Regions from separate parts of the Sulfuricella sp. genome, predicted to be linked through region 1. Evidence: predicted binding sites of a transcription regulator. Region 1 holds the regulator's gene; each other region holds the start of a gene.
What was found. Region 1 encodes sigma-54, which starts transcription at its own class of promoters, with help from an activator protein. Its sites were predicted from a motif close to TGGCACNNTTCCTGCT; they were not measured.
Positions count from the first base shown of each region.

Region 2: a site for sigma-54 is predicted at 2,275-2,290, ahead of glnA (glutamate--ammonia ligase). Genes of this name have one in related genera too.
Region 3: a site for sigma-54 is predicted at 3,547-3,562, ahead of pepA (flocculation-associated PEP-CTERM protein PepA). Genes of this name have one in related genera too.
Region 4: a site for sigma-54 is predicted at 1,999-2,014, ahead of VMV64_RS12360 (ammonium transporter). Genes of this name have one in related genera too.

Region 1 is NZ_DATKTK010000032.1:5,264-12,619, reverse strand. It holds gene VMV64_RS06645 (KpsF/GutQ family sugar-phosphate isomerase) at 1-594, shown strand, start outside; gene kdsC (3-deoxy-manno-octulosonate-8-phosphatase KdsC) at 799-1,320, shown strand; gene lptC (LPS export ABC transporter periplasmic protein LptC) at 1,406-1,927, shown strand; gene lptA (lipopolysaccharide transport periplasmic protein LptA) at 1,908-2,510, shown strand; gene lptB (LPS export ABC transporter ATP-binding protein) at 2,569-3,291, shown strand; gene VMV64_RS06620 (RNA polymerase factor sigma-54) at 3,342-4,781, shown strand; gene hpf (ribosome hibernation-promoting factor, HPF/YfiA family) at 4,974-5,300, shown strand; gene VMV64_RS06610 (PTS sugar transporter subunit IIA) at 5,357-5,809, shown strand; gene hprK (HPr(Ser) kinase/phosphatase) at 5,865-6,815, shown strand; gene rapZ (RNase adapter RapZ) at 6,859-7,356, shown strand, end outside.
Region 2 is NZ_DATKTK010000047.1:17,421-24,776, reverse strand. It holds gene mtgA (monofunctional biosynthetic peptidoglycan transglycosylase) at 1-91, opposite strand, end outside; gene aroE (shikimate dehydrogenase) at 85-903, opposite strand; gene VMV64_RS10070 (cation diffusion facilitator family transporter) at 1,081-2,175, shown strand; gene glnA (glutamate--ammonia ligase) at 2,369-3,778, shown strand; gene VMV64_RS10060 (DUF4124 domain-containing protein) at 3,914-4,366, shown strand; gene glnL (nitrogen regulation protein NR(II)) at 4,431-5,495, shown strand; gene ntrC (nitrogen regulation protein NR(I)) at 5,574-6,974, shown strand; gene VMV64_RS10045 (Crp/Fnr family transcriptional regulator) at 6,983-7,356, opposite strand, start outside.
Region 3 is NZ_DATKTK010000069.1:157,781-165,136, forward strand. It holds gene VMV64_RS16540 (ABC transporter permease) at 1-1,104, opposite strand, end outside; gene VMV64_RS16545 (ABC transporter permease) at 1,121-2,344, opposite strand; gene VMV64_RS16550 (hypothetical protein) at 2,593-2,907, shown strand; gene VMV64_RS16555 (DUF4332 domain-containing protein) at 3,066-3,395, shown strand; gene pepA (flocculation-associated PEP-CTERM protein PepA) at 3,638-4,486, shown strand; gene VMV64_RS16565 (class I SAM-dependent methyltransferase) at 4,795-5,505, shown strand; gene VMV64_RS16570 (2-oxo acid dehydrogenase subunit E2) at 5,565-6,368, opposite strand; gene VMV64_RS16575 (glycosyltransferase) at 6,405-7,356, opposite strand, start outside.
Region 4 is NZ_DATKTK010000055.1:154,208-161,563, reverse strand. It holds gene VMV64_RS12375 (CoB--CoM heterodisulfide reductase iron-sulfur subunit B family protein) at 1-416, shown strand, start outside; gene VMV64_RS12370 (hypothetical protein) at 498-815, shown strand; gene VMV64_RS12365 (DUF2279 domain-containing protein) at 819-1,850, opposite strand; gene VMV64_RS12360 (ammonium transporter) at 2,046-3,242, shown strand; gene VMV64_RS17425 (DUF3391 domain-containing protein) at 3,245-3,361, opposite strand; gene yegQ (tRNA 5-hydroxyuridine modification protein YegQ) at 3,438-4,784, opposite strand; partial or broken gene VMV64_RS12350 (PHP domain-containing protein) at 4,805-5,027, shown strand; gene VMV64_RS12345 (DEAD/DEAH box helicase) at 5,104-7,356, shown strand, end outside.

The DNA.
Region 1 (7,356 bases):
CCGGCTTCATCCATGGCGCGCGAGGCGGACGCGCACCTCGATGCCAGCGTGGCGCAGGAAGCCTGCCCGCTGGGACTGGCTCCGACTGCCAGCACCACCGCGGCGCTGGCGCTGGGCGATGCGCTGGCGATCGCGCTGCTCGATGCGCGCGGCTTCGGCGCGGAGGATTTCGCCCGATCCCATCCCGGCGGGGCGCTCGGCCGGCGCCTGCTGGTGCATGTCGGCGACCTGATGCACAGCGGCGAAGCGCTGCCCAAGGTACCGGAAACGGCGCTGCTCACCGAGGCGCTGCTGGAAATGTCGCGCAAGGGCCTGGGCATGACCGCGGTGGCGGACGACGCAGACCGCCTGCTCGGACTGTTCACCGACGGCGACCTGCGCCGCGCCCTCGACAAAACGCTCGACATCCGCGCCGCCAAGGTGGCCGAGGTGATGACCCTTAACCCGCGCACGATCGGCCCGGAAAAGCTGGCGGCCGAGGCCGTGCAGATGATGGATCAGCACAAGATCAACGGGCTGCTGGTGGTGGACGCGGATGGCCGGCTGGTCGGCGCGCTGAACATGCACGACCTGCTGCGGGCAGGGGTGGTTTAAGTTCAAAAACTTTATCCACGAATTTACACGAATAGCCCACGAATGTTCACGAATGAAAACCCAAAGCCATCATTTATACAGTGCTCGGTAACTGGGTTAATAAAGGCTTGTCCGTGCCAATCCTAACGATATTGTTTTTTTATTCGTGTTCATTAGTGAACATTCGTGTCATTCGTGGTTAATCTTTAAGAATTCAACAAGACAATGGACGCTTTCGAACGCGCAAAAAAAATCAAACTGGCCATCTTCGACGTGGATGGCGTGATGACCGACGGCAGCCTCTACCTGGCCGACGACGGCCAGGAATTCAAGGCGTTCAATTCTCTCGACGGCCACGGCATGAAAATGCTGAACCGCTCCGGTGTCGAGCTGGCAATCATCACCGGCCGAACCTCGCAGTTGGTTGCGCTGCGCGCCATCAACCTGGGCGTGACCCATCTTTACCAGGGCTCGGAGGACAAGCTGGCCGCCTTTCTCGAAGTGCTGGAGAAAACCGGCATTGACCCTACAGAATGCGCCTATATGGGCGATGACGTGGTGGACCTGCCGGTGATGCGCCGCTGTGGGCTGGGCGTGTGCGTTCCCGCCGCCCCGGCTCTGGTCAAGCAGCATGCCCACTACGTCACCGAACTGGCGGGCGGGCGCGGCGCCGTGCGCGAAATGTGCGAGCTGATCATGCAGGCGCAGGGAACTTTCGAGGCGCAAATGGCGCCTTATCTGAAATAACTTTGCTGGCTATCTCCCCGTGACAGGCCTGATGCGCGACCGCTTTACACTCTGGTTCCCAGCTGGTCTGCTGGTACTGCTGGCGATGCTGACGTTCTGGCTCGACCGCACGGTGCAGCCGACGCAGCCGAAAAACGACGGCAGCGGCCGGCACGACCCCGACTATACCGTGGAAAACTTCACCGCCACCCGCATGGGCATGGACGGACTGCCGCGGCATACCCTGACCGCCACCAAGATGCTGCATTACCCGGATGACGACAGCACCCATCTCGACAGGCCGCATTTCACCCGCTTCGAAAGCGGGATGGCCCCGACACACATCCAGTCGACCAAGGGGCTACTGTCGAAGGAGGGGGAACATGCCTACTTCACAGGCAACGTCGTGGTCACACGCGATGCCTTCGACGGCAAAAGCACCTTGACGCTCACGACCAGCTACCTGCATGTCATTCCGGACAAGGATCTGGCGCTGACCGACAAGGCTGTTAACATTCGGGATGCACGTATTAATGTCGACGCCGTTGGTTTAGAATTGAACAACAAAACCCACGTGATGAAACTGTTTTCACGCGTCAAAGGCCGTTATGAAAAACCCAACCGTTAAACTTTCGCTCCTTCTCTGCCTGTGGACAGCATTATTGCTGGTAGCCACGCCCTGGGCTCATGCTGAGAAAGCGGATCGGGACAAGCCCATTAACCTGGAGTCGGATACCGCCACTGTGGATGATGCCAAGAAAATCAGCATTTACGAAGGCAATGTCATCCTCACCCAGGGCACGCTGCGAATCCTCGCCGATAAGCTGGTGGTCACTGAGGATGCCGAAGGTTTCCAGCTCGGGACGGCTTACGGCAACCTGGCCAGTTTCAGGCAGAAGCGCGAAGGCTACGACGAATACATTGAAGGCTATGCCCTGCGCATCGAATACGATCAGAGGAAGGATTTGGTACAGCTTTTCAATCAGGCGCGCATGAAGCGCGGTCTGGATGAAGCACATGGAAACTATATTTCCTATGATGGCAAGACCGAATTCTTCCAGGTGATCGGAGGCAAGGAAACCGCCACGGCCAGCAACCCGCGCGGTCGGGTTCGCACGGTGATACAGCCGAAAAAGAAAACCGACGCCCCCGCCCCGTCTCCCAGCAAGCTGAAACCCGCCGAAAGTATCGCCAATCCACGAGAAGAGTAGGAGCGGGCTTACCCGCGAATCTATCGCGGCCAAACTCGCTCCTACGGACTGCATTTATATGAGTGAACTGATCGTCCAGGGCCTGAAAAAGCGCTACAAATCGCGCCAGGTAGTGAAAAACGTTTCGCTGGATGTGTCCAGCGGCGAAGTGGTCGGGTTGCTCGGGCCGAATGGCGCGGGCAAGACCACCAGCTTCTACATGATGGTGGGACTGGTGCCGCTGGATGGCGGCAGCATCCGCCTGGACGGCGAAGAACTGAGCCGCCTGCCGATCCACCGCCGCTCCCGGCTGGGCTTGAGTTACCTGCCTCAGGAAGCATCGATCTTCCGCAAGCTGACGGTGTCCGAAAACATCCGGGCGATCCTGGAGCTGCAAACGCTTGAACCGGGGCAGGTCGAACAGCGCCTGGACGATCTGCTGCACGAGCTGCATATCAACCACCTGCGCAACAACCCGGCGCTTTCCCTCTCCGGCGGCGAGCGCCGCCGGGTGGAAATCGCCCGTGCACTCGCCACCCAGCCGCGCTTCATCCTGCTGGACGAGCCCTTTGCCGGGGTTGACCCTATCGCCGTGATCGATATCCAGAAAATCATCCGCTTCCTTACTTCACAGAATATCGGCGTGCTGATCACCGATCACAACGTACGGGAAACCCTGGGAATTTGCGATCGCGCCTACATTATCAATGACGGCGAGGTGCTGGCCAGCGGAAATCCGGATGAAATCGTTTATAATGAAAATGTAAGAAAAGTTTACCTGGGAGAACACTTCCGGATGTAGCGGCGAACCCGCTCCAGGAACCGTGCCTACATTCTCCCGGGAACAAATACATGAAGCACAGCCTACAACTCAAACTTTCGCAACACCTGACCCTGACGCCTCAGCTGCAGCAGTCCATCCGGCTGCTCCAGCTGTCGACGCTGGAACTTGACCAGGAACTGGACGCCTTCACCCAGGAAAATCCCTTCCTCGAACGGGTGGAAAGCACAGGCGATACGGAAAGCGAGGAAGTAGCCGATGCCGGCGGCAAGCCGGACGAGTTCTCTACTCAGCCCACCTCCAGCAGCGCTACCGACGCGACACCCGCTGAACCCGCCCCCCTTACCGAAAGCGATTGGGATCAGGATAGCCCCTGGACTGCGCACGACGACGAAGAGGATAGCGACTACTCTTCGCAACGTGCCGAAGCGGTGGATCTGCGCGACCACCTCAACTGGCAGTTAGGCCTCACTTCGCTGTCCGAACACGACAAGCGAATTGTCGCCTTGCTGATCGATGCCCTCGACGAAGACGGCTATCTCACCCAGAACCTCGATGAACTCGCCGCGCTGTTGCCGCCCGAACTGGAAATCGAACCGATCGAGCTGCATACTGCGCTATGCCACCTGCAAAACCTCGACCCGCCTGGTGTCGGCGCACGGGATTTGGGGGAGTGCCTGGCCTTGCAGCTCGAAACCCTTCCGCCTGAAACTCCATACAGAGAGCAAGCGCTTTCCCTCGCGAAGCACCACATTAACCTGCTGGCTGCGCGCGATTTCACCAAACTGAAGAAATTGCTGCGCCTCGACGACGACGGACTGCGTGCCACCCAGAGCCTGATCACCAGCCTCAATCCGCGCCCCGGCGCCACCTTCGCCAACCTGGACACGCGCTACATCCAGCACGACGTCGAGGTAAAGAAGGTCAAGGGGCAATGGGTCGCCACCCTGAACCCGGAGGTCATGCCCAAGCTGCGCATCAATCGCATGTACGCCGATATTCTGCGGCGCAACCGCGATAGCAGCGGGCAGCACCTGTCGAGTCAGATGCAGGAAGCGAAATGGATGATCAAGAACATCCAGCAGCGCTTCGAGACCATCCTGCGTGTTTCCCAGGCCATCGTCGAGCGCCAGCGGAATTTCTTCGAACACGGTGCAGTGGCCATGCGCCCCCTGGTGCTGAGAGAGATCGCTGAAGCCGTCGAGCTGCATGAATCCACCATCTCGCGCGTCACCACACAGAAGTACATGTTCACCCCGCGCGGCGTTTTCGAACTCAAATATTTTTTCGGCAGTTCCTGCGCCACGGAAACCGGTGGCGCCTGCTCCTCCACGGCCATCCGTGCGCTGATAAAACAGCTGGTGGCGGCAGAAACCCCGCAAAAACCTCTTTCCGACAGCCAGCTTGCAGATATTCTGGCAAAACAGGGCATCGTCGTTGCCCGGCGCACCGTAGCAAAGTACCGCGAGTCCATGCAAATTCCCGCGGTCAGTTTCCGAAAGAGTCTGTAAATGGATAACCTGGACAATTATGGATGTGCTGGCGGGATGCGATGCAAGACGCTGGACGCGCCGCATGGCCATTCCATGCAAGCGGACGGCAACGCAGCAGCGCGCCCGCCAGTGCAGCCAGAATGTTCTGGTTGTCCGTTTATAGACTCTTCTATCCCTTTAACATCCAATATCAACCCGAAGGAGCCTCAAATGAACCTCAATGTTACCGGCCACCACGTTGAAGTGACCCCCGCCATCCGCGATTACGTCACCGACAAGCTCGGCAGGGTTACCCGCCACTTCGACCAAGTCATTGACGTCAACGTCATTCTCTCCGTCGAAAAACTGGCCCAGAAAGCCGAAGTAAACGTTCACGTCAGCGGCAAGGATATTTTCGTTAAATCCGAGGATGCCGACATGTACGCCGCCATCGACAGCCTGGTGGACAAGCTCGACCGCCAGATCGTCAAGCACAAGGAAATGAACGGCGGCCCGACCCGCGGCAGCGGCGGCAAACACCAGCAAGTCGCCGAGTAAGCCATCGCGCGGCGGCAACCGAAAAAGTACCGCCGCGCCCTGCCCCAAAGCCGGATATGAGTCTCCTCGCCAGAATACTGCCCCCAGGCAACGTCCTCTGCGGCCTCGATGTAGGCAGCAAGGCACAGCTATTCGAGGAAGCCGGCTGGCTGTTCGAAAACAATCTGCAGCTACCGCGCAAGAAGGTGATCGGCAGCCTCGCTACGCGTGAAAAACTCGGCTCCACCGGACTCGGCTATGGGATCGCCATCCCGCATGGCCGCATCAAGGGCCTGCGCGAAGCCACTGGCGCCTTCTTCAGGCTGAAAACACCGATTTCCTTCGATGCGCCCGATGGCCAGCCGGTCGGCATGTTGTTCATCCTGCTGGTGCCGGAACAGGCCACTGACCTGCACCTGCAAATCCTCGGCGAACTGGCTCAGATGTTCAGCAATCGCCAGTTGCGCGAGAAATTGCAGGCCAGTTCCGATCCGGTCGAAACCTACCGCCTGCTGACCACATGGAGTTAGAATCAGTCCTGAGTAAAATCCACCAAGACTCAGCATTCAGGACTCAGTACTTTAAATGTCACAGATAAACGTAAAGCAGCTGTTCGACGAAACCCACGACAAACTGGGACTCGTCTGGGTCGCCGGTGTGGGGGGCGGAGCCCGCCAACTCACCGGCGAAATCGTGCAAAAACCGACCTTGGCGCTGATCGGCCACCTTAATTTAGTCCATCCCAACCGGGTACAGGTGCTCGGCTGTGCAGAAATGGACTACCTGCGCAGCCTGGATCAGCCTGCCCTGGCTCAGGCCATCGGCAACCTGTTCTCCACCGAGCTTGCCGCAATCATCGTCGCCAACAAGGAGCCGGTGCCGGAGGTACTGCTCGACGCCGCCAACCGCAGCCAGACGCCGCTATTCACCTCGCCGCAACCCAGCCCCTACCTGATGAACGTGCTCAACCACTACCTCACCCAGGTACTGGCCGAGACCATCTCCCTGCACGGCGTTTTTCTGGAAGTACAAGGCATGGGAGTGCTGATCACGGGCGAAAGCGGCATCGGCAAAAGCGAGCTGGCGCTGGAGCTGGTTACACGTGGCCACCGCCTGATCGCCGACGATGTGGTGGACTTCTACCTGGTTTCGCCGGAAACCGTGGAGGGACGCTGCCCGGCGCTGCTGCAGGATTTCATGGAAGTACGCGGCCTGGGCGTACTGAACATCCGCGCGCTGTTTGGCGAGACCTCGGTCAAGCCGAAAAAGAACATCAAGCTGATCGTCAATCTAATCAAATTGTCCGACCTGAAAATTTCGTCCCAGGACCGGCTGCAAATCGAGGAACTCAGCCAGAACATCCTGGGCGTGGAAATTCCCAAGGTACGCATCCCCGTTGCGGGGGGCCGCAACATTGCGGTGATGGTGGAAGTCGCCGTGCGCAACCATATCCTGCGCAAGCGCGGGATCAACAGCACGCGCGAATTTGTCGAGCGGCATGAACGCCTGATGGCAGGCCCGGGGGAAGAAAAATGAAGAACACCCCCTCACCTCTCGCCCCTCACCCCTTACCCTAAGAATGCAACTCATCCTGATCAGCGGCCTCTCCGGCTCCGGCAAAAGCATCGCGCTCGCCGTACTGGAAGACAGCGGCTTTTACTGCGTGGACAACCTGCCGGCTCAACTGCTGCCCAACATCGCCGGCTTCCTCGACCAGGCCGGCCATGCGCGCATCGCCATCAGCGTCGACGTACGCAGCAGCGGCACGCTCGATCAGCTGCCGCAAATCATTACGCAGATCAAGGAACAGGGCATCGACCTGCGCCTGCTGTTTCTGGAGGCGAAGACCGACACCCTGGTCAAGCGCTTCAGCGAAACGCGGCGGCGCCATCCCTTGAGCAGCGGCCAGCGCACCCTGCAGGAATGCATCCAGCTCGAGCACAACCTGCTCGAACCGGTAGGCGACCTCGGCCATCGCATCGACACCAGCGACCTCAACCCCAACACCTTGCGCGCCTGGATCAAGGATTTCGTGGATTTCGACCGCTCCCGGCTGACCCTGCTGTTCCAGTCCTTC
Region 2 (7,356 bases), on a different contig from region 1:
TGTGGGCGAAAATCCACAGCTGGTAGATCAGCACCACGGCGACGAACAGGGCGATGCCGCGCCACAGCCAGCGCCACAGGGTTTTCAGCATGATTTCAAAAGCGTGATGACGGACTGTGTTTGTGGCCGCACGCCGCGCCACAGGAAAAAGGATTCCGCCGCCTGCTCGACCAGCATGCCGAGACCGTCGGCCAGATGTGCCGCGCCGTTAGCCTGGGCGAACTGCAGGAAGGGGGTAAGCCCCTTGCCGTACATCATGTCGTAGGCCAGCGCCCCCGGCGCGAACACGCCCTGCGGCAAGGGAGGCAGCGCATCGCTCAGGCTGCTGGAAGTGGCATTGATCACGATATCGAACAGGCTCCCCGCCAGCCGCGCATAATCGCCACCCTCGACCCGGCCATAGGCGGCGAAATGCCGCTCGAGTTCGACGGCCTTTTCCGGTGTGCGGTTGGCAATGGTCAGCCGCTCCGGCTTCTGCAGCAGCAAGGGAAGCAGCACGCCGCGGGCCGCGCCGCCAGCGCCCATCAGCAGCACGCGCTTGCCCGCGAAGGAAATGCCCCGATTTTCCCGAATATCCCGCGTCAGTCCGGCACCATCGGTGTTGTCACCGAGCATCGTGCCGTCCGGCTCGAACTTCAGGGTATTGACCGCTTCCGCCAGACGCGCGCGATCGGTCAGGAGGGTTGCCAATTTCCAGGCTTCCTGCTTGAATGGAACCGTCACATTCAGCCCCTTGCCGCCTTCTGACTGAAACTTCTTCACCGTGCCGGCAAAGTCTTCCAGCGGCGCAAGCATCGCGGCGTAGGTCATATCCTGGTCCGTCTGGCGTGCAAACTCGGCGTGAATCAGCGGGGACTTGCTGTGGGCGATGGGGTTGCCGATAACGGCGTAACGATCGGTCATGAATGTTCTACATTTTAAAGACGTCGAATTATAAGGCAAAAGCCCGCTGATTTGCGTATCATAATGTCCCGAACTCATTGCTTCTTAATCTGAATATCCCCGATGCCCCACCACCCTGCCAAACCGCACGCTGAAATTCACCCTGATCGGATCGGGCGCTTTCAAGCCGCACAAAAAGTGACCTGGATCAGCGTCGCGGTGAACGTGGTACTGACCGTGCTGCAGATCGTAATCGGCCTGTTCGGAAAATCCCAGGCCCTGGTCGCCGACGGCTTGCATTCCCTGTCCGACCTGTTGTGCGATTTCCTGGTGCTGTTCGCCAATCGCCATGGCGCGCGCGACGCGGATGAGGAGCATCCCTACGGCCATGCCCGCATCGAAACCGCCACCACCCTGGCACTCGGGCTGATTTTGCTCGGCGTCGGTGGCGCCCTGTTCTGGGGCGCGGCGATGCGCCTGCAAGACCCCGCCGCGCTGCAAAAAGTCCACGTCGCCACGCTGTGGATCGCCATCCTGACCCTGGCCGGCAAGGAAGCACTGTTCCGCTACATGCTGCATGTCGCGCGCAAACTGCGCTCGCAGATGCTCGAAGCCAATGCCTGGCACGCCCGTTCCGACGCCGCCTCGTCGCTAGTGGTGGTGGCGGGCATCGGCGGCAACCTGCTCGGTTTCACTTCGATGGACATCCTGGCTGCGGTGCTGGTTGCGGTCATGATCATGCGCATGGGCTGGAAGCAGGCATCCCAGGCGATTTCCGAATTGATCGACACCAGCCTGGACAAGAGCGAAGTGGCAGCGATACGTGCAACCCTGCTCGCCACCTCTGGCGTTCATGGCGTGCACGAATTGCGCACCCGCCGCATGGGCGACCGCGCACTGGTGGACGCACATGTGCTGGTAAACCCGCGCATCAGCGTCTCGGAAGGGCACTATATTGCCGAAAGCGCGCGCGCGCGCGTACTCAAACAGCACCATGCGCTCGATGTCATGGTGCACATCGACCCGGAGGATGATTCGTCGGCCAAGCTCAACCAGCACCTGCCCAGTCGTGAAACCTTGATTGCCCATCTGGAACAACTGCTGGGGCAGGCGCTGCCCAGGCATGAAAAAGTGGTATTGCATTATCTGGATGGAAAAGCGGAAGCCGAAATTTTCCTCGCCAGCGAGGTCAGCCGCGAACAGGTCGCCGCACTCAAAGCAGCAATCGCCGACCTGCTCCAGGACGACCCATTTTTTGCCGCCATTCATCTGCATCAACGCCATGCACCATAATGGTGCATGGCGTACCCTTTTTGCACAATTCCGGTGCGTCAAATAAGGGGTGCCGATTTATAAGCAGTTATGGCACAATGCTTTTTTTATGTTTTTGCCTGGCATGTTTCATGCTAACTTGCCTCCCAGTAGCAAAAACCCAGAATTCGAAGTCATTTTTTTGCAAACTTTTAGATAGTTAGGAGATTAAAACATGGCGGTCGCCGACGTTTTGAAAATGATCAAGGACAACGACGTTAAATTCGTTGACCTGCGCTTTACCGATACCCGCGGCAAGGAACAGCACGTTTCCATTCCCGCCCACGTGGTGGACGAAGACTGGTTCGAAAGCGGTCACGCCTTCGACGGTTCCTCCATCGCCGGCTGGAAAGGCATTCAGGCTTCCGACATGCAGCTGATGGCCGATCCGGATACCGCCAACATGGACCCGTTCTTCGACGAATCCACCCTGATCATGTCCTGCGACGTGGTGGAGCCTTCCGACGGCAAGGGCTATGACCGCTGCCCACGCTCCATCGCCAAACGCGCTGAAGCCTACCTGAAATCCACCGGCATTGGCGACACCGCTTACTTCGGTCCGGAACCCGAGTTCTTCATTTTTGACTCCGTCACCTGGCACGCCGACATGTCCGGCGCCTCGGTGAAGATCGAGTCCGAAGAAGCCGCCTGGTCCTCCAGCGAGAAATTCGAAGGCGGCAACGTCGGCCACCGTCCTGGCGTCAAGGGCGGTTACTTCCCGGTTCCTCCTGTCGATTCCTTCCAGGACATCCGTTCCGCCATGTGTTTGGCGCTGGAAGAAATGGGCGTGCCGGTCGAAGTGCATCACCATGAAGTGGCGACCGCCGGCCAGTGCGAAATCGGCACCCGGTTCAGCACCCTGGTGAAACGTGCCGACTGGACCCAGATCCTGAAATACGTGGTGTTCAACGTGGCCCATGCCTACGGCAAGACCGCGACCTTCATGCCCAAGCCCATCGTCGGCGACAACGGCTCCGGCATGCACGTGCACCAGTCGATCTGGAAAGACGGCCAGAACCTGTTCGCCGGCAACGGCTACGGCGGCCTGTCCGAAACGGCTCTGTTCTACATCGGCGGCATCATCAAGCATGCCCGCGCCCTGAATGCGATCACCAACCCCGGCACCAACTCCTACAAGCGTCTGGTTCCAGGCTTCGAAGCTCCGGTGATGCTGGCCTACTCCGCCAAGAACCGCTCCGCCTCGATCCGCATTCCGCACGTAGCCAATCCCAAGGGCCGCCGCATCGAGACCCGTTTCCCGGATCCTTCCGCCAACCCGTACCTGTGCTTCTCCGCTCTGCTGATGGCCGGTCTTGACGGCATCCAGAACAAGATCCACCCGGGCGAGGCCATGGACAAGAACCTTTACGACCTGCCGCCGGAAGAAGAGAAACTGATCCCGACCGTGTGCTCGTCCCTGGATCAGGCGCTGGAATACCTGGACAAGGATCGCGAGTTCCTGACCCGTGGTGGCGTGTTCTCCAATGACTGGATCGACGCCTTCATCGAACTGAAAATGGAAGAAGTCACCCGCTTCCGCATGACCACCCATCCGGTCGAGTTCGCCATGTATTACAGCCTGTAATTTCGGGCATCGCACTTTAAAAGGGCGGGGTAACCCGCCCTTTTTTTATTTGCCTGTCAGCCCCTTCGTCGCCGAGACGTTGATAAAATTTGGCTAATCCCTTAATCTGAACCATCGCAATTATTGAATCGCCTCATGAAAACCACGCTGCTGATTTTTATTTCGCTATTCCTGGGGCAGGCCGCCCACGCCGATATCTACATGACGGTGGATGAAAACGGCCGAAAGACCTACACCAACTTCCCCAAGAAGGGCGCCAAGAAGCTCAATCTCGATCCGCCTTCCTTGATGGCCGCCCCCAAGCCCCGCGCTCCGACCGCAACGCCGCCGGGCTTCCCCCGCATTGACGGCGACACCCAGAAACAGCGCGATGGAACGCGCCGCAGCATTCTGGAGCAGGAGTTGGCTACGGAGCGGAACTTGCTGGATGAGGCCAGGAAAGCACTGGCCGAAGGCGAAGCCACACGCCTGGGCGACGAGCGCAACTACCAGAAATACCTGGATCGGGTGCAGGGCCTGAAGGACAATGTCGCTCTGCACGAAAAGAATGTCGAGGCGCTGAACAAGGAACTGGCCGGCGTAAGGTAACCCCTGCCATCCCTGGCGCGACTCTTGCTACACTCGTAGCCAACCACCCAGGGATGATGCACCCGTGACAACCAAACTCTTTGCCGGACTGGAACACCTGACCACCGCCGTGATCCTGCTCGATCAGGGTCTGCGGGTCGCTTATCTCAATCCGTCCGCGGAAAACCTGTTCAAGCTCAGCCGCAAGCATGTTGCCGGAATGCCTCTGCAGCAGGTTTTTGGCGATGCCGAAACGCTGCCCAAGGCCGTCGAGTCGGCGCTGCTCACCCAGGCCTGCTTCACCGAGCATGAAATTCTCCTGACCACACCCGGCAACCACAGCCTGTCCGTCAGCTGCACGGTCACGCCGGTGGAAATTGGCGCCATCAGCCTGATCCTGGAATTCCACCAGATCGACAAGCAGCTGAAAATCGCCCGCGAAGAGCGCATGCAGGTGCAGCAGCAGGCCAACCGGGAACTGCTGCGCAATCTCGCCCACGAAATCAAGAACCCGCTGGGCGGCCTGCGCGGCGCGGCGCAGCTCCTGGAGCACGAACTGCCCCGTACCGGCCTGCGCGAATACACCCAGGTGATCATCCAGGAAGCCGACCGCCTGCAGAAGCTGATGGACCGGTTGCTCACCCCCAGCCATCTGCCGCACCTGCGCGCCACCAACATCCACGAGGTGCTGGAGCGGGTGCGCAGCCTTACCCTGGCGGAAACACCCAAAGGCATCACCATCCGGCGCGACTACGACACCAGCCTGCCGGATCTCGTGGCGGACCCGGAACAACTGATCCAGGCGGTGCTCAATATCGTACGCAACGCGGTGCAATCCATGCAGGGCAAAGGAGAAATTATCCTGCGCACCCGCATCGCACGCCAGGTCACGCTGGCGAAAAAACGTTACCGCCAGGCTATCCAGGTGCAAATCATCGACAACGGCCCCGGCATTCCCGATGCAATCCGCGAAAAAATCTTCTATCCCCTGGTTTCTGGACGGGAGGGTGGCAGTGGCATGGGGCTGACCCTGGCGCAAACTCTGATCAACCAGCACCAGGGCACGATCGAATGCGATAGCCGGCCTGGGCATACCTGCTTTACTCTGCTGTTGCCGCTTACGGAGTTACAACCAAGTGCTAAGTCCTGAGTACAAAGTGGTTTGCCCCGCTTCGCGGAATGCTTTGAAAACTCAGGACTCAGGACTAATCACTTAGGACTGACAATTATGAAAGCCGTCTGGATCATCGACGATGACCACTCCATCCGCTGGGTGTTCGAAAAGGCGCTAGCGCGGGAACAAATCGAGTTCCGCTCCTTCCCCACCGCCCAGGATGCCCTGTCCGCGCTTGAAACCGATACGCCGCAAGTGGTGGTGAGCGACATCCGCATGCCCGGCACATCCGGACTGGACCTGCTGCAACAGATCAAGGAACGCCTGCCGGATGTGCCGGTGATCATCATGACTGCCTACTCCGATCTGGACAGTGCAGTTTCGGCTTTCCAGGGCGGCGCCTTCGACTACCTGCCCAAACCATTCGATGTCGACCACGCCGTGACGCTGATTCGTCGCGCCATGGACGAGAGTGTTCGCCAGGCGGCCAAGCCGGAAACCGCGGAATCCGTTACCGAAATCCTCGGCCAGGCGCCGGCGATGCAGGAGATTTTCCGCGCCATCGGCCGCTTGTCCCAATCGCACGTCACCGTGCTGATCAACGGCGAATCGGGTACCGGCAAGGAGCTGGTGGCGCGCGCACTGCACCGCCACAGCCCGCGTGCCGAGATGCCGTTCATCGCCCTCAACACCGCCGCCATTCCGAAGGACCTGCTCGAATCCGAGCTGTTCGGCCACGAGCGCGGCGCCTTTACCGGTGCGCAGGCCCTGCGTCGCGGGCGCTTCGAACAGGCCGACGGCGGCACCTTGTTCCTCGACGAAATCGGCGACATGCCGCCCGATTTGCAGACCCGGTTGCTACGCGTACTCTCCGACGGCCAGTTTTACCGTGTCGGTGGCCACCAGCCGATCAAGGTCAACGTGCGCGTCATCGCCGCCACCCACCAGAACCTGGAGCAGCACGTCAGGCAGGGACTGTTCCGCGAGGATCTGTTCCACCGCCTCAACGTCATCCGCCTGCGCCTGCCTCCATTGCGCGAACGCGGCGAGGACATTCCGCTCCTGGCCAAGTATTTTCTGCAGAAAAGTGCGCGCGAACTGGGGGTTGAACCGAAAAAACTGTCGCCGGCCGCGATGCGCTATCTCGGCACGCTCAGCTGGAGCGGCAACGTGCGCCAACTGGAGAACGTCTGCCACTGGCTAACGGTCATGGCGCCAGGGCAGAACATCGAAATCGCCGACCTGCCGCCTGACCTGCGCGAAGATCAGGCGGCAACCGCCGAGAGAAGCTGGCAGGAAGCATTAGGACGCGAAGCGGACAAGGAGTTCAACCGGGGCGAGCAGGGCGTGATGGACAAGTTCTCCCGCGACTTCGAGAAAATATTGATCGCCTGCGCGCTGAAGCACACCGCAGGCAGGCGCATCGAAGCCGCCACTCTACTGGGCTTGGGACGCAACACGCTGACACGCAAGATACAGGAACTGGGGCTGGAACAGGGCGGAATGGCGGAATAATTCCACACCTATCCCGGACATGCCGCGAGACAGCGCAAGGCGCGAAGATCCTTCAGCAATATGGTGTCGTTATGCGTTTCGATCATGCCGTCGCTGCGCAGGCGCGCCATGATGCGCGAAAAAGTCTCGGGCTGAATGCCGAGGCGGGAGGCAATCACCATCTTCGGCACCAATAGGCGTATGCAGGGTGATTGCATCACCCCTTCGGGCACCTGTTCAAGCAGATATTGGGCAAGGCGCTGCGTGCCGCTGTGCAGGGTGAGCCGGTCGATCTCATTGATCATGCCATGCAAACGCTGGCTCATGCTCAACATCAGACGAAAGCACAACTCGACGTTATCATGCATCTGCGTCATGAAGTCCTTGCAATCGAAAGCAAACA
Region 3 (7,356 bases), on a different contig from region 1:
GAGCACCCACGGCACCAGTCGAATCGTAGCGGTGTAGCCGACGTTCGAGCCGGGCGGCGGCGGCATGGGAATGCCGATGCCCGATATCAAGCCCGCAAGCGCGCCCCCCACGACCACGCCGAGCAGGCTGCCGAGCAAGCCCAGCAGCGCATTTTCGAGCAGCACGAGTTTGAAGATTTGGCGCCGGCGCAACCCCATGGCGAGCAAGGTTCCGAACTCGCCGGTGCGTTCGTAGACCACCATGTTGATGGTGCTGGCCACGCTCAAAACCAGCATGACAAGAATGATGGACTGCAACGCCCCGAACTGGCGCCGGTACAGCGCCTCGGTCTTTTGATAAAAATCGGCCAACTCATACCAGGGCTTCACGACATAGCCGAGCGGCTCCAGCCTGGCTCTGATGGCTGCTGTCACCGCATCTGTTGCGGCGGTGTCGTCCAGCAACACGACAGCGCTATGTACCGACTTGGTAAACAGCAGTTCCTGGGCGGCTGACAATGGAATGCGTACGGCTCGATCGTCGTAATCCCTGGAGAAAGTACGGAACACGCCGACGACTTCATACTCAAGGGTGTTCAGCGCACCTTCCGGCGTATTCACCATCAAGGTCACGAAGCTGCCGGGGCGCAGATGCAGGGCGGCGGCGACACCTTCCCCGATCACCGCGCCGAATGCGTCCGCCTCCCGCAACAGGCGGCCGGCAACGATGGTGGTGGCGGTTCCCAGTCGCGCCTCCTTGCCCGGTTCAACGCCTTCGCCGATGATGGGCAAATCGGCGCGGCCGTTGTTGGCCAGCCCGGAAAAATTCACGCGGGTCATTACAGCCTGCACATGCGGAATGGGCTGTACTGCGTCCACCACGACCTTTGGCTGCGCGATCATATAACGCGACGGCTCGCGCCGACCATACTCGATATAGCCGCGCCGCATAATCTGCACATGCCCGATGCGCGAGTGGATTGTCGCCTCGCGCAACTGCACAAACACATCCTCGACAAAGCCGCCGCTGATAATGATGGCGGCCACCCCGGTGATAATTGCCGCCAGCGTCAGCGCAGTGCGCAGACGATTGCGGAAGATGTTGCGGAAGGCGAGCTTGAACATGTGGCTTTCGCGGACCTCAAATATTGTGACGCAATGCGTTGATGATTTGCAGGCGCGAAGCTTTCCATGCTGGATACAACCCCGCCAGCGCAGTAGTGATGAATGCAATCAGAAATGCATTCATCAAAACGTGCAAGGTAATCCGGATTTCCCCGGTGTAGCCCTCTTCCATGCCGGGGGGCGGCGGCATGGGGATACCCATCGCGGAAATCAATTCGGCCAGCCCATAACCGGCGACTAACCCCAGGGATGCACCGGCCAGTCCGAGCAGCAGCCCCTCGATGGCGAACAGGTAAAGGATTTTTTTGCGCTTGAAGCCGATGGCCAGCAGCGTTCCGATCTCGCCGGTACGCTCAAGCACATTCATCACCAGCATGTTGGAAATGCTGAGCACGATAATGCAGCCAATGATCAGCCGCAGCACGTTCATCTGCTGCGAGAACAGCGCCACCGTCTTGTTGTAGAAATCTGCCTGCTGGTACCAGGGCACGAACTCCAGCTTGTTAGCCGGTGCGGGGAAGCGGGCGCGGAACTGCTCCAGAAAGTGATCCGTTTGCTCGGTGTCATTGAGCAGCACCAGCCAGGCGTGGGCACCGTTAACGCGCAGCAGTGACTGCGCCAGGCCGATGGGCAGACGCAAGGCGGCATCATCGTAGGCCTGGTTGGCGCTGACGAATATACCGGCCACTTTCGCCTCGACGGCGTTGATCCCGCCGCCTGCAGCATTGGCCAGCAGCGCCACGGTGGCGCCCGGTCTCACGTCGAGATTGCGCGCCAGGCCGTGCCCAAGGATCACCTCTTTCGCGGTCGCGCCGGAGAGATTCCGTCCTTCCACGATACGCAGAGCCTTGCTCAACTCCGCCTCCTTTTGCGGGTCGACGCCATCCGCCACAAATGACACCGTTGTCTCGCCATGGCTGATAAGCCCGGTCACCGCCAGCCGCGGTGCCGCCAGCTTGACTCCTGGCGTAGCCTCGACCGCCTTTCGTTCCGGCGAGTTTTCCGGCAATACATAAGCGTAAGGATTGGCTGCGCCCGCGCTGAGGTATCCCGGTCGCATGACCTGAATGTGGCCTAATTGGGACTGGATGGTGCCTTCGCGCATGGCCCAGAAAATCCACTGGATGAAGCCGTCGGCGAGCACCAGGGAGGTGACACCGACTGCCACCGTAAGCAGGGCTGTCAGCGCCCGCCGCCGATTGCGTGCGAGGTTGCGCGCGGCGATCAGCAGGTTAGCCATGGCACTCCAATGCTTCAGAATTTACAACTGGATAATCCATCAATTGCCGGAATAGCGTCATTGCAAGAGCTCGCTGCTCTCATGATGACATTTGAATTATAGTTGCAATATCACACATCTGGGAGAACTCCCATTAATTTCATTGCATGAACCATAATACAATAACATTTTTATGTTATGCGATTGCTTTCCTGGTGTGAGTGTAATGCAAATTCAAAAACAGGCCGGTCGTTCTTCTTGTTGCTGAAGTGGTCACCCTTGCGCGGATTGCGACGCTAGCGAAGGGGCTCGATCCGTCTTCGGATGAAATGGTTGTCGCCTCAAATCCTCGCTACACCGATTTGGAAGCATCGCTTGGCTGTGCGTTCCATCCCATTCGATCCATTCCTGCCGCCGAATTCGCGCAAGCCCTCGCCCGGGATAAGCCACTGCATAGTATCGAGACGCTCACCCGCTACGTTGAAGACGATTGGGAACTGCTCAACAGCGTCAAACCCAACTGGCTGTCGGAGGCTTCAGACTACGCTGTCCGTGAGCGCTTCTCGCAGCGCAGGGGCATGTAGACGCTCCTGCGTACGATCCCGCAGCACACACTCAAATCCCTTGTCGAAAAATTTTACGCCGTTCCATGACTGGCGCTTACACGCTAACCACAAGATCGGAGGTGTTGAGGGCATTGGCCCCTTTACAGGAGAAAAACTCCACACAGCAGGTGTAAAAGATGGACGCGCTACTGGCCAACTGCCGTACGCCCAAGGAAAGAAAGGCGCTCGCTTGGAAAGCCGGCCTCACCGAATCCCAGGTACTCAAATTCGCAAATATGGCTGATCTCTACCGTATTAGCGGTGTTGGCTCCGAGTTCGCCGAGTTGCTTGAGGTGACTGGTATCTATACGGTTCAAGAATTGGCGCAACGTAATGCCGCAAATCTCGCGCAAGCGATGATCGACGTGAATGAGAAGAAAAAATTCACTCGTCGGGTTCCTTCTGAAGCTGAGGTATCTAAATGGATTCAGCAAGCAAAATCACTTCCTCTGATGCTTGAATATTGATTTGCGTGACCCTTCCGGTTGCCGAAGTAAAAATTCCTGTCGGGAATTTTTACAGCCTTCTTTGTGTATCAATGGAAAAACCCGATTTCAGAGCGGCTGTTTTTTTACAAGTATCAGATAAATATAGACTTAACATTCATTCATCGGGGTTTGGCATGATGCTTGCTCTGTTCCTTATCAGATACTAAGAGATTTCAAAAATCCGTTTTTCTTTTAATGGGACGTTTGAGAAGGAGTACGACATGAAAACATTAAAGAGGATGACCAGCGCTACAGTAGCTGGCTTGCTAATGATCGGCGGGGCCTGCGCAGTTCAGGCATCAACCCTGGATACGACCACGGCCGGGCCGCCGAATGACGGTACCCTGCAAAACTTCAGCGGCATCGACTGGAACGCCAACGGCGCAGGCTGGATTCAAGACTATGGTCTGACGACCGGCGTCAATACCACGGGGGATACGGATCAATTTACCTTTACTTACCAGGCGTTTGCGGGGACCATCGGCACCACCAGTCCGACCCCCAATCTTTATGTCGCCTCGCCCGGCACGGCGACGGGAACCTATGAACTCACCACCTACGCCGTATTGACCGAGACGGCCACCTGCACGAATGCCGACTGCTCCAGCATCTCGATCGTTCTGAACAACGGGAGCTGGCAGATCCTGTTCGATACCACTCCCGATGCGAATCAGGCACTCGGAACCGGCTTCACGGACGGCGTGCAGATTCTGGCAGGGGATTTCGTCAGCGGGCTGTCCTCCTTTATCTCCGTGGGAAGCCTCGGTACTGGCGGGGGCTTCCTGACCGGGACTGTCACGTCGACCAACAGCGCTTACGTGAAACCTGACCTGCTCGGCACCACGGTTCAGGCCTCGCTGCAGTTCCCGGGGCAAAGCTCGCCGACCTACACCCGGCCGGCAGCGTTCAACGGGACGGCCACCGGTGCCGATACGGGGACAAGCTTCGTCCTGCAGACCGACACTTCCCAGAACTTCACCACCGTGCCGGAACCTGCGATGCTGTCGTTGCTCGGAATCGGGTTGATGGGGATGGGCTGGGTGGGACGTCGCCAAAAACGTTCCTCCTGATTTTCAAAAAAACTGAAATTGTTTGACGAAAGCCTCCCGGAATAGCGGGAGGCTTTTTTACTCTTTCTTGAGAGATTCACTGTCGAGAATGGCGTTGCCTGGCATGTAAGCGCAGCGTCGCTTTGGCTAGTGTGGGGGTTTGAATGGCGGATTGCATTGTATGCAACGTCTGCGATGGGCGTGGCCGGATAGAGGATGCGCGGGAGTCACGCAATGTGGCGTGCAACGTGCGTGCATATCGGCACGAGACTTTTCTGGTCTGGCGTTGTCCCGTGTGCGCTTCGCTGCACTGCAAACAGGCGGTGGATTTGGATTACTACTATCGCAATTATCCGGTGAAAGCGCACCGTTTGGACTTTTGGGCTCGGGCGGCATATGCAAATTATTTGCATCGGTTGAGCCGGCCCGGAATCAATCCCAGTCAAAGCGTGCTTGATTATGGGTGCGGACCAGGCCTGTTCGTTCAATTTCTCAGGCAGCGTGGGTTCCGGGATGTGTCCGGTTATGATGCCCATGTGCCGGAGTTTTCGAGCCCCGCCCCCTTGCAGCGCGCTTACGACTGCATTATTGCCCAGGATGTCATTGAGCACGTCGAAAATCCTCGCGAATGGTTGGGATGGCTTGTTGGACGGATGAAGCCGGGGGGGCTGATGTGTATAGGCACCCCGAACGCATCCGCGATTGACCTGAGCAAGCCTGAAATTTTCGCGCTTTCTCTTCATCAGCCCTACCACAGACATCTTTTATCCAAGCAAACTTTACTCGCAATGGCTGAGAAGGTTGGGTTGAGCCCGATTGCTCATTATGACCGCTTTTATTACGACACATTGTATCCAACCGTGAACTACCGGTTTCTGCGTGAGTATGTGAGACGCGCCGGAAACGACCTGGACGCTGCATTTGAGGACCCGAAAATAGGATTGGTGCTGTCTTCGCCGATGTTGTGGTTTTACGCGGTCTTCGGATATTTTTTCCCGCCACGGTCCGAGATGATGATCGTTTTTCGAGGCCGAGTTTAAGTTGTTCGCCGGGAGACACTGGCAATATGGGATAGCGGGCTTTGTGTCGACTTGGTGATTCAGACAGAAGCCGGTGCGCCCATATCCCTTTCGGCATTTTCCAGATGGTCGCAGACAGTATGGAAAAAGCGGGCCGCCGGGGCGCCTACCATTATGCGCCGGTCGAAACTCATGGTCAGCATCATGGTTCTGCGCACCACGACTTCTCCGTCGATCGCGAGCGGGCGCTGTTTGACCAGGCCGAACGAAAAACCGATCGGCCATGGCCATGCTCCCACCATGATGTCTACGCCGTACTTGGCTGGCGAGGAAATCATCACGGCGCCGCCGCGGTGCTCGATCCATAAGGAAGGCGACCAGCGGGGCATGGAAAGCAACCGCTTGGCCAGCCAGACGGGAAGCTTTTCGACAATCCAATTGAACTGCCGCCAGCGTTCGGACGTTTCCGGCGTGGCTTGGGCGAGCGCCTGCAGCTCCCGTGTGATGGCGATTAGACCAAGTTTGTCGGTATGGCGAATGGTGCCGGCATAAACCGCTTGCTCTACCTCGGGACTGTCTTTTTCGACCGCTACGGTCATGTGAACGTCATTCAACTGAACGATCCGTTTCCAGAAAGGTAGTTCGATTGCAATTCGATTGGCGTAGGGTTGCTCGCGCAGTGCCAGGGAAACGGCCTTGGCCACGAAGGCGGTGTAGGAGGGTTTCATACCGACAACTCGCATATTCTCCATGCGCAGGCGTTCCACGGAAGACATATCGATTTCGGAAAGCATGGCAACCTTGTCGTCGCCCCGATTTTCTACATTCAGTCCACCCAATACTTCAAAAAATTTGTTCTTGTCGAGTATCTTGAAGCCGCTCATAATTTTTCTCCCTTGTTTTGTTGAACCTGGAAAAAATCAGCAGCGTGCACCGCGCGCACCCGTTTTGGGTCTAAGGCCCGCCACCAGTTCGGAAAACCGCCGCCCAGAGTCGTAGCGGGCAAAAATGCCGGCGAGTCCCCGGGCGGAGTCGCGGAACGCCGGGTTTCCCAAAAGCGTCGTCGCCGCACGGCGGATGTCGGCAGGCATGGCGCGGTCAGCCCTCAGGCAGAGCCCGGCACCGTGCGCTTCGACCGCCTGCATGTTGAGAAACTGATCCAGGTTGCTCGCGATGCCGAGTACCGGCACGCCGGCGGCAAGGGCCTGCTGGCTGGTAGGGCTGCCGCCGTTGCAGATAACCAGTTGAGCCCGCGCCGCGGCGGCTTCGCCCGGCAGGTAATTCGCGGTGAAGACGTTTTCGGGGTGAGTTCTCAGCGCCACTCCGGCCGTTGCGACCATCGCCGTTACCGGAAGGTCCGCCAGGGCATCGATGATCGGGGGGAGCGCCCGGTGCAGGCCGGAACTGCCCAAAGTGACGTAAAGCAGGGGGCGGTCGCCGGGAATCTCTTCCCACCAGTCCGGCAGGGGAACATTCGGCGACCACAGCAGCGGCCCCAGAAAATGGTGGTGGGCGGGCAGGAAGGGCAAGTCCAGGAACTCGGGCACATCCGCATAAAGGGTGTGGTCGGCATCGGTGTAGACGCGTCGCAGGTCGGACCCTAGGGAGGGCAGGCCATGTTCGCGGCGCAGCCGGTTCAGCGGCCGCGCATGGAGGGCGAATACGATGGGCCGCACCAGGCGAAACAGCGCCTGGGCAGCCGAAACCCCCAGCAGCTGCGCCAGCGGGTGAGTCGGAAGAGGAAACCGCTGGCGGGCATAAGGGCTCCAGTAGCTGTTGGTGATGGAGAAATAAGGCACGCCGGCGAGGCGCGCGCTGACCGACAGGGAAAGACGAAAGTCGCCCACCACCAAGTGCGGACGCACGGCAGAG
Region 4 (7,356 bases), on a different contig from region 1:
AGACCAACCGCCCGTTCGGTCTGGCCGGTGAATCATTCGAAAATCCCATGTATCTCGACAACCTGGTCGAGGCGATGGGTGGAGAAGCTGTAACCTCCTACGACCAGAAGGTGACCTGCTGCGGTGGTGCACTGGCCTTCTCCGAGCCGGAAAAAAGCCAGAAACAGATCAAGGACATTATCGAGTCTGCCTACGATCATGGTGCCGAGATGATCGTCACGCCTTGCCCGCTGTGCCAGGCCAACGTCGAGATTTACCAGGGTGAAGTGAACAAGCGCTTCGGTACCAAGTTCAACATCCCGGTAATGTATTATTCTCAGCTGATCACCATCGCCTACGGCGGCACTGCTCAGGAAGCAGCGCTGGACGGCCAACTGGTCCGTGCGACCAAGCTTGAGGAAATTGCCAAGAAGTAGAGAATAACAACCTTTACGGCAGCAACTTGGGGGGCGGCCTGCGGGTCGCCCCCAATTGTTTTCGCAGCACAAGGAGTGGTTATGAAAAACCCGAAAACTTTAGACGAATACATCGACCTGGTTCACCAGGCGGTTTACGAAGTGGACGAATTGCGCGCCATCGTCGAGGACGACGAAGAGCGCAAGACCATGATCCTGCCCTGGGTGGATGCGATGGACAAGGAATTGCGCCAGATGTTCGACGACATGATTTCCGGCCGTTACCAGTTCGACCCGAATGGCCCCGATCTGCCATTCATGGCGATCGTCAAGAGGTTCGGCCCGAGCGTGCCGTTCAAGCTGCTACTCAACGTCATCAATCATACCCACCGCTTCGGACTGGACATCGATTCCAAGTAACGGTTAAAGCCGGTGATCAGCCAGTACGGCGGTACCGGGAACCTGAACATACTCCAGGACGGTATCGGTGACCCGCTGGCTGCGGGTTTTTTCCGTGGAGCCGCGGAACACCGTGTTTCTCAGGATCTCCGAAATATTCAGCGAAATTCCGAAGTAGAAGTGCCGGCTGCGGTCAGGCGCGGGCGCTCCATCGTTGGGTTCGTAGCCGCGCGAACCGTAGCCTGCCGCCAGCTCGAAGTAGCGCAGCACGTCATGGTTCTTCAGCTGCGGTACGCCGGTTGCCTTGGCGACCAGCAGATAGGTCTGGCCTGAATGGTCGCCGATCGGGCCGACCTGGTTGAGTCGTTTCGCATCGCCGGAAGGCCAGTAATGCAGGCGGAAATCGAGCAGGTCATCGAGACGTTTGTTTTTCTCGAACAATAGGCCCAGCCCGGTGCCGACGGCGTTCATGATCAAATCTTCCTTGCTGAACTTGTATCGTTCCGAGAATCCGTCGAGGGTTTCCACCGCCAGCAGTGTGCCGAATACGGTTGCTGCCGACAGGACAACCGCGTCATCCCGGTCGTTTCCAGCCCATTCGAAGGCGCGGGCAAGCAGGCGGGTTCCCGCATAGGTGGAGTAGGCATGGCCCAATTTGTCAGCGCCCCCGGCATAGGTGTCCTGTCCGAACCAGCCTTCGCTGGCGGTGCGGAAGTGGCCGGAAAAACCATCCTTCCACCAGACGGTGGCGCCGTAGGCTAAAACGGTTCCGGCTCCGCCCCAAATTAGTGCCTGCGTTCGGAAGTGCTTGTCTTCTTCGGGGATCGCGGCCGTTCCCCCGCTTTCCCCCTGACCGGGCGGAATATCCAGTGTTGCAATCGCATTTCGTTTGGCCTGGGTGAAAACCACGGAAGATGTGCTGCCGCTTTCGTCAGATTCCGTCCCCGCATGGGCGCCTGACTGGCATAACAGGGCGGCAACAACGAACAGCGCCGCCGATGAGGCAAGGCCATGGGGCGGAATTCTGCCGCCAAGGGGAAGTGATTTGATTGTCATGCTTTTAAATTAGCAGTCAATGCTATGTTCTACAACCTTCCGGCCATCTGGCACCAATTAAGGGCGGATAATGATCGATAGCACTTAATTGGTGCGTCATGAATGCACTGTTTTGGGAAGTTCCTTTTCAAAACAGTGCGTTTAGTTCTGGCCCAATTATTGCTAAATCGGATGAAACCTTTCTCTGGAGCAACGATGGAAAATCTCAAGGCCGGTAGCGACGTATTGTTCATACTCCTGGGCGCGATCATGGTATTGGCGATGCACGCGGGTTTCGCCTTTCTGGAACTGGGTACGGTGCGCAAGAAAAATCAGGTCAACGCACTGGTGAAAATCATGGTGGATTTCGCCATATCGACTATTGCTTACTTCTTTATCGGTTATAGCATCGCTTATGGGGTGAATTTCTTTTCCGGTGCCGAGGTGCTGGCGCAGAAGAGCGGCTACGATCTGGTCAAATTCTTCTTCCTGCTGACTTTTGCCGCGGCGATTCCGGCAATCGTTTCCGGCGGCATCGCCGAGCGTGCCAGATTCAATCCGCAACTGGCGGCAACTTTCCTTCTGGTGGGCTTCGTTTATCCCTTCTTCGAGGGCATCGCCTGGAATCACCACTTCGGCGTGCAGGACTGGCTGAAAGGGACTTTCGGGGCGGAATTCCATGACTTTGCCGGCTCCGTGGTGGTGCATGCCATGGGCGGCTGGATTGCGTTGCCGGCAGTGCTGCTGCTCGGCGCACGGCGCGGCCGCTATACCAAGGATGGGATGGTGGCCGCGCATCCCCCCTCAAGCATTCCGTTTTTGGCATTGGGCGCGTGGATATTGACGGTGGGCTGGTTCGGCTTCAATGTCATGTCGGCGCAGACCATAGATGCCGTGAGTGGCCTGGTGGCGGTGAATTCGCTGATGGCGATGGTCGGCGGCATTCTGGCCGCACTGGTGGTGGGCAGGAATGACCCCGGCTTCGTGCATAACGGACCGCTCGCCGGCTTGGTGGCGGTGTGCGCCGGGTCCGACCTGATGCACCCATTGGGTGCGCTGATTACCGGTGGGGTGGCGGGTGCGCTGTTCGTGTGGGCGTTTACCCTGACCCAGAACAAATGGAAAATTGACGATGTGCTCGGTGTCTGGCCGCTGCATGGCCTGTGCGGCGCATGGGGCGGAATCGCAGCCGGGATATTCGGCCTCAAGGCGCTGGGCGGCATCGGCAATGTGAGTTTTGCCGCGCAACTGATCGGCACCCTGATGGGTATAACTATCGCCCTGGTTGGCGGCTTAGTGGTTTACGGATTATTGAAAAAGCTGGTGGGAATACGGCTGGACCCGGAAGAGGAGTTCAACGGTGCGGATATCAGCATACACAAGATCTACGCCACGCCTGAGGGCGAAGTATAGCGTTACATCGCTCTTGATTTTGAGGTTACGGTCAGAAAATGGTGGTCCATCCAACCGCAGTTCATTTTGTGGATGAAGATGCCGGGATTCAACCGCTGGACGCTGATATTTTTGATCATCCCGATTAATCCATTAGGATCAAGGTGGGAATAATAGCGGTGGGCAGTCGGGTTTGAACTAGGTGAAACCCTAAACTTACAAAAACCTCGCCAGCATCGCCCTGTCGACATTGTCACTGAGCGGGATGTGCACCACCCAGCCGTTACCCGGTGCTTCCGTGATGGAAGCGCCTTTCTGGTTGAAGATTTGTTCCAGCACCATCTCGCGATTTCCGGCGGGGTGGATGAGTTCCAGCCGGTCGCCCACGGCGAAGCGGTTTTTCACCACCACTTCGGCCATTTTCCGGGCCGGGTCATAGGCGACGATGTCGCCGACATACATCTGCCGCGCGCTTTCCGACTGGCCGGTGAGGTAGTTCTGATATTCCACGGTATGGTGACGCTGGTAGAAGCCATCGGTGTAGCCGCGGTTGGCGAGGTTTTCCAGCGCGCTCAAATGCGCCGGGTTGAAGGCGCGGCCCGCAGCGGCATCGTCGATCGCCTGGCGGTAAATCTGGGCGGTGCGCACCACGTAGTAGGCCGATTTTGTCCGTCCTTCGATCTTCAGGGAGTCCACGCCGATTTCCGCCAGCCGGGCGACATGCTCCACCGCGCGCAGGTCCTTGGAGTTCATGATGTAGGTGCCGTGCTCGTCCTCCAGTACCGGCATCAACTCGCCGGGGCGCTGGCCTTCCTCGATCATCCATACCCGGTCGGCGAGTGGGTGGCGCTGCTGGTCACCGCAGGCGGTAAGGCCGGATTCGCCCATGGCCTTGTTGAAATCGAATTCGGTTTCACGGATCACGCCCGCCGCATCTTCATTTGCTTCCTGCACCTTGTAGTCCCAGCGGCAGGAGTTGGTGCAGGTGCCCTGGTTGGCGTCGCGGTGATTGAAGTAGCCGGATAGCAGGCAGCGGCCGGAATAGGCGATGCACAGGGCGCCGTGAACGAATACTTCGAGCTCCATGTCGGGGCATTGCTGGCGGATCTCGGCGATTTCGTCCAGGGAGATTTCGCGCGACAGGATCACCCGCGTCAAGCCCAGCGCCTGCCAGAATTTCACCGCGGCGTAATTGACGGTGTTGGCCTGCACAGACAAGTGCACCGGAATGTCCGGCCACGCCTCGCGCACCATCATGATCAGGCCGGGGTCGGCCATGATCAGGGCGTCCGGTTTCATTTCGATCACCGGCGCCATATCCGCCATATAGGTCTTGAGCTTGGCGTTGTGCGGCGTCAGGTTGCTGGCGACGAAAAATTTCTTGCCCAGCGCATGCGCCTCGGCGATTCCCGTTCCCAGTTCCTCCAGGCCGAATTCGTTGTTGCGGGCGCGCAGGGAGTAGCGGGGCTGGCCGGCATACACGGCATCCGCGCCATAGGCGAAGGCATAACGCATTTTTTCCAGGCTGCCGGCGGGGAGTAAAAGTTCGGGGGTCTTCGTCATCATGGTAAAATTATACCATCATGGTTGATCCTTCCTTTATCCACCTCCGCCTGCACAGCGAGTATTCGATTGTCGACGGCATCGTGCGCATCGACGATGCCGTCGGCCTCGCCGTCGCCGACCGGATGCCGGCGCTGGCGCTGACCGATCTGAGCAACCTGTTCGGCATGGTGAAGTTCTACCAGGCCGCCCGCGGCAAGGGCATCAAGCCGGATCGTCGGCTGCGACGTGTGGATCAGTCATGTAGGTTGGGTTAGGCGCGGTTCTTTGCGCCGTAACCCAACAAACCCAATCCTCTTTACGGCATGGTGCTGAAATTTTGGCCGGTCAATTTTCTGATTTCTACAACAGCCTCGACGCTGACCCAGCCAAGCGGGGCAAGCAGTTCGAGCACTTCGTCAAATGGTTTCTGAAAGCCGATCCTGAATGGGCTACCCAAGTTGACCAAGTTTGGCTATGGGAAGAATACCCGGAACGTTGGGGCATGGATTGCGGGATTGACCTCGTGTTCCGGCACAAGAACGGCGAACACTGGGCGGTGCAAACCAAGTGCTACTCGCCTGACTACGACATCACCAAACACGATGTGGACAAATTCCTCAGCGAATCCAACCGCAAAGGCATACACCACCGCCTGCTGATCGCCACCACCGACCGCATCGGCGGCAATGCCAAGCAAGTCTGCGATGCACAAGAAAAACCCGTCATCCGTTTTTTGCTCTCCGATTTTGAACGTGCCGCGCTGGATTACCCCGCCAATCTCGCCGTACTCCCGCAAGCCAAACGCAAAGCTCGCCCCGAACCACGCGACCATCAGAACGAAGCCAGAACCGCCGTTGTACAAGGGCTGCAAACCGCCGACCGTGGCCAGCTCATCATGGCCTGCGGCACGGGCAAAACTTACGTCACGCTCTGGATCAAAGAGCGGCTTGCCGCACAACGCACCCTGGTGCTGGTTCCCTCATTAGGCCTGCTGTCCCAACTGCTGCGCGAATGGACATTCGCTGCCGCCACCCCGTTTGAAGTGCTGTGCGTCTGCTCAGATCAAACCGTCGGCACCAAGGGCAGCGACGAAGCCATCCACAGCGTTGCCGACCTCGCCTTCCCCGTTACCTCGGACGCGGAAGAAGTCAGGAATTTTCTTAGCGGCGCAGGCAATCGGGTGGTTTTCTCCACCTACCAATCCTCCTCCGTCATCGCCGCAGCGCAGGCAGATAGCACCATTCCCGCCTTCGATTTGGTCGTGGCGGACGAAGCCCACCGTTGCGCGGGCAAGGTCGGTAGCGAGTTCACCGCCGTTCTCGACAACGCACAGATACGCGGCCATAAACGGCTGTTCGCCACCGCCACCCCGCGCACCTACTCCAGCAACGTCAAAAAAGCTGCCGAAGATCGCGGAGTCGAAGTGGTCGGCATGGATAACGCCACCTTGTTTGGTAAAGTGCTGTATGCCTTGCCGTTTGGCGAGGCCATCGCCAGAAAGCTGCTCACCGATTATCGCGTCGTCATTATCGGCGTGGACGACCCCACCATCGCGCAGTGGATCGTCAACCGCGAACTGGTCACCACCGGCACGGGTATTGAGACCGACAGCCAATCGCTCGCCGCCCAGATCGGCCTGCTCAAAGCCATCAAAGACTACGACCTCAAGCGCATCATCAGCTTCCACAGCCGTGTCAATCGCGCCGAAGCCTTCACCACCGACATTCGGCAGATCATGGCATGGATCAGCGACGAACACCGTCCCAGCGGAACCCTGCGCACCGACTTCGTCTCCGGCAACATGCCCGCCAACAAACGCAAGATCAAGCTCGATCAACTCAAAGCCCTGAGCGCAGACGAACGTGGCGTGCTGAGCAATGCGCGCTGTTTGTCCGAAGGCGTGGACGTGCCCTCCCTCGATGGCGTGGCGTTTATCGATCCGCGCAGTAGCCAGGTGGACATCATCCAGGCCGTGGGTCGCGCCATACGCCTGAGTCCGGACAAAAAGGCCGGCACGATTGTTTTGCCGGTGTTCATCGCAGCAGGACAAAATGCCGAAGACACGATAGCGGCGAGTTACTTCAAGCCTATCTGGGATGTACTGAATGCGTTGAAGGCGCACGACGATGTGCTGGCGGATGAACTGGATCAGATCAGAACCGAACTCGGCAGGAAACCCGGTGCAGGTGTCAGCGCCGACGGTCTGCGCAAAATCAGTCTTGACCTGCCTGCTACGGTAGATGCGAATTTTGGGAGCGCACTGCGCACCTATCTGGTCGAGCAAGTCACTGCATCTTGGAACTTCTGGTTTGGGTTGTTGGAGGCATTTGTCGAGAGAGATGGGCATGCCAAAATTTCTGCGCTATATAAAACAGAAGATGGATACCGCCTTGGTCAGTGGGTAAATATCCAACGAACAACAAAAGAAAACCTGTCCCCGGAACGCAAAGCACGATTGGAAGCATTGTCTTGTTGGATTTGGGATGCCATTGTGGAGCAGTGGGAAATAGGTTTTCGTTATCTCAAGGAATTTGTGGAGCGAGAGGGGCATTGTTTGCCTCCTGCACTATATAAGTCGGCAGATGGATAT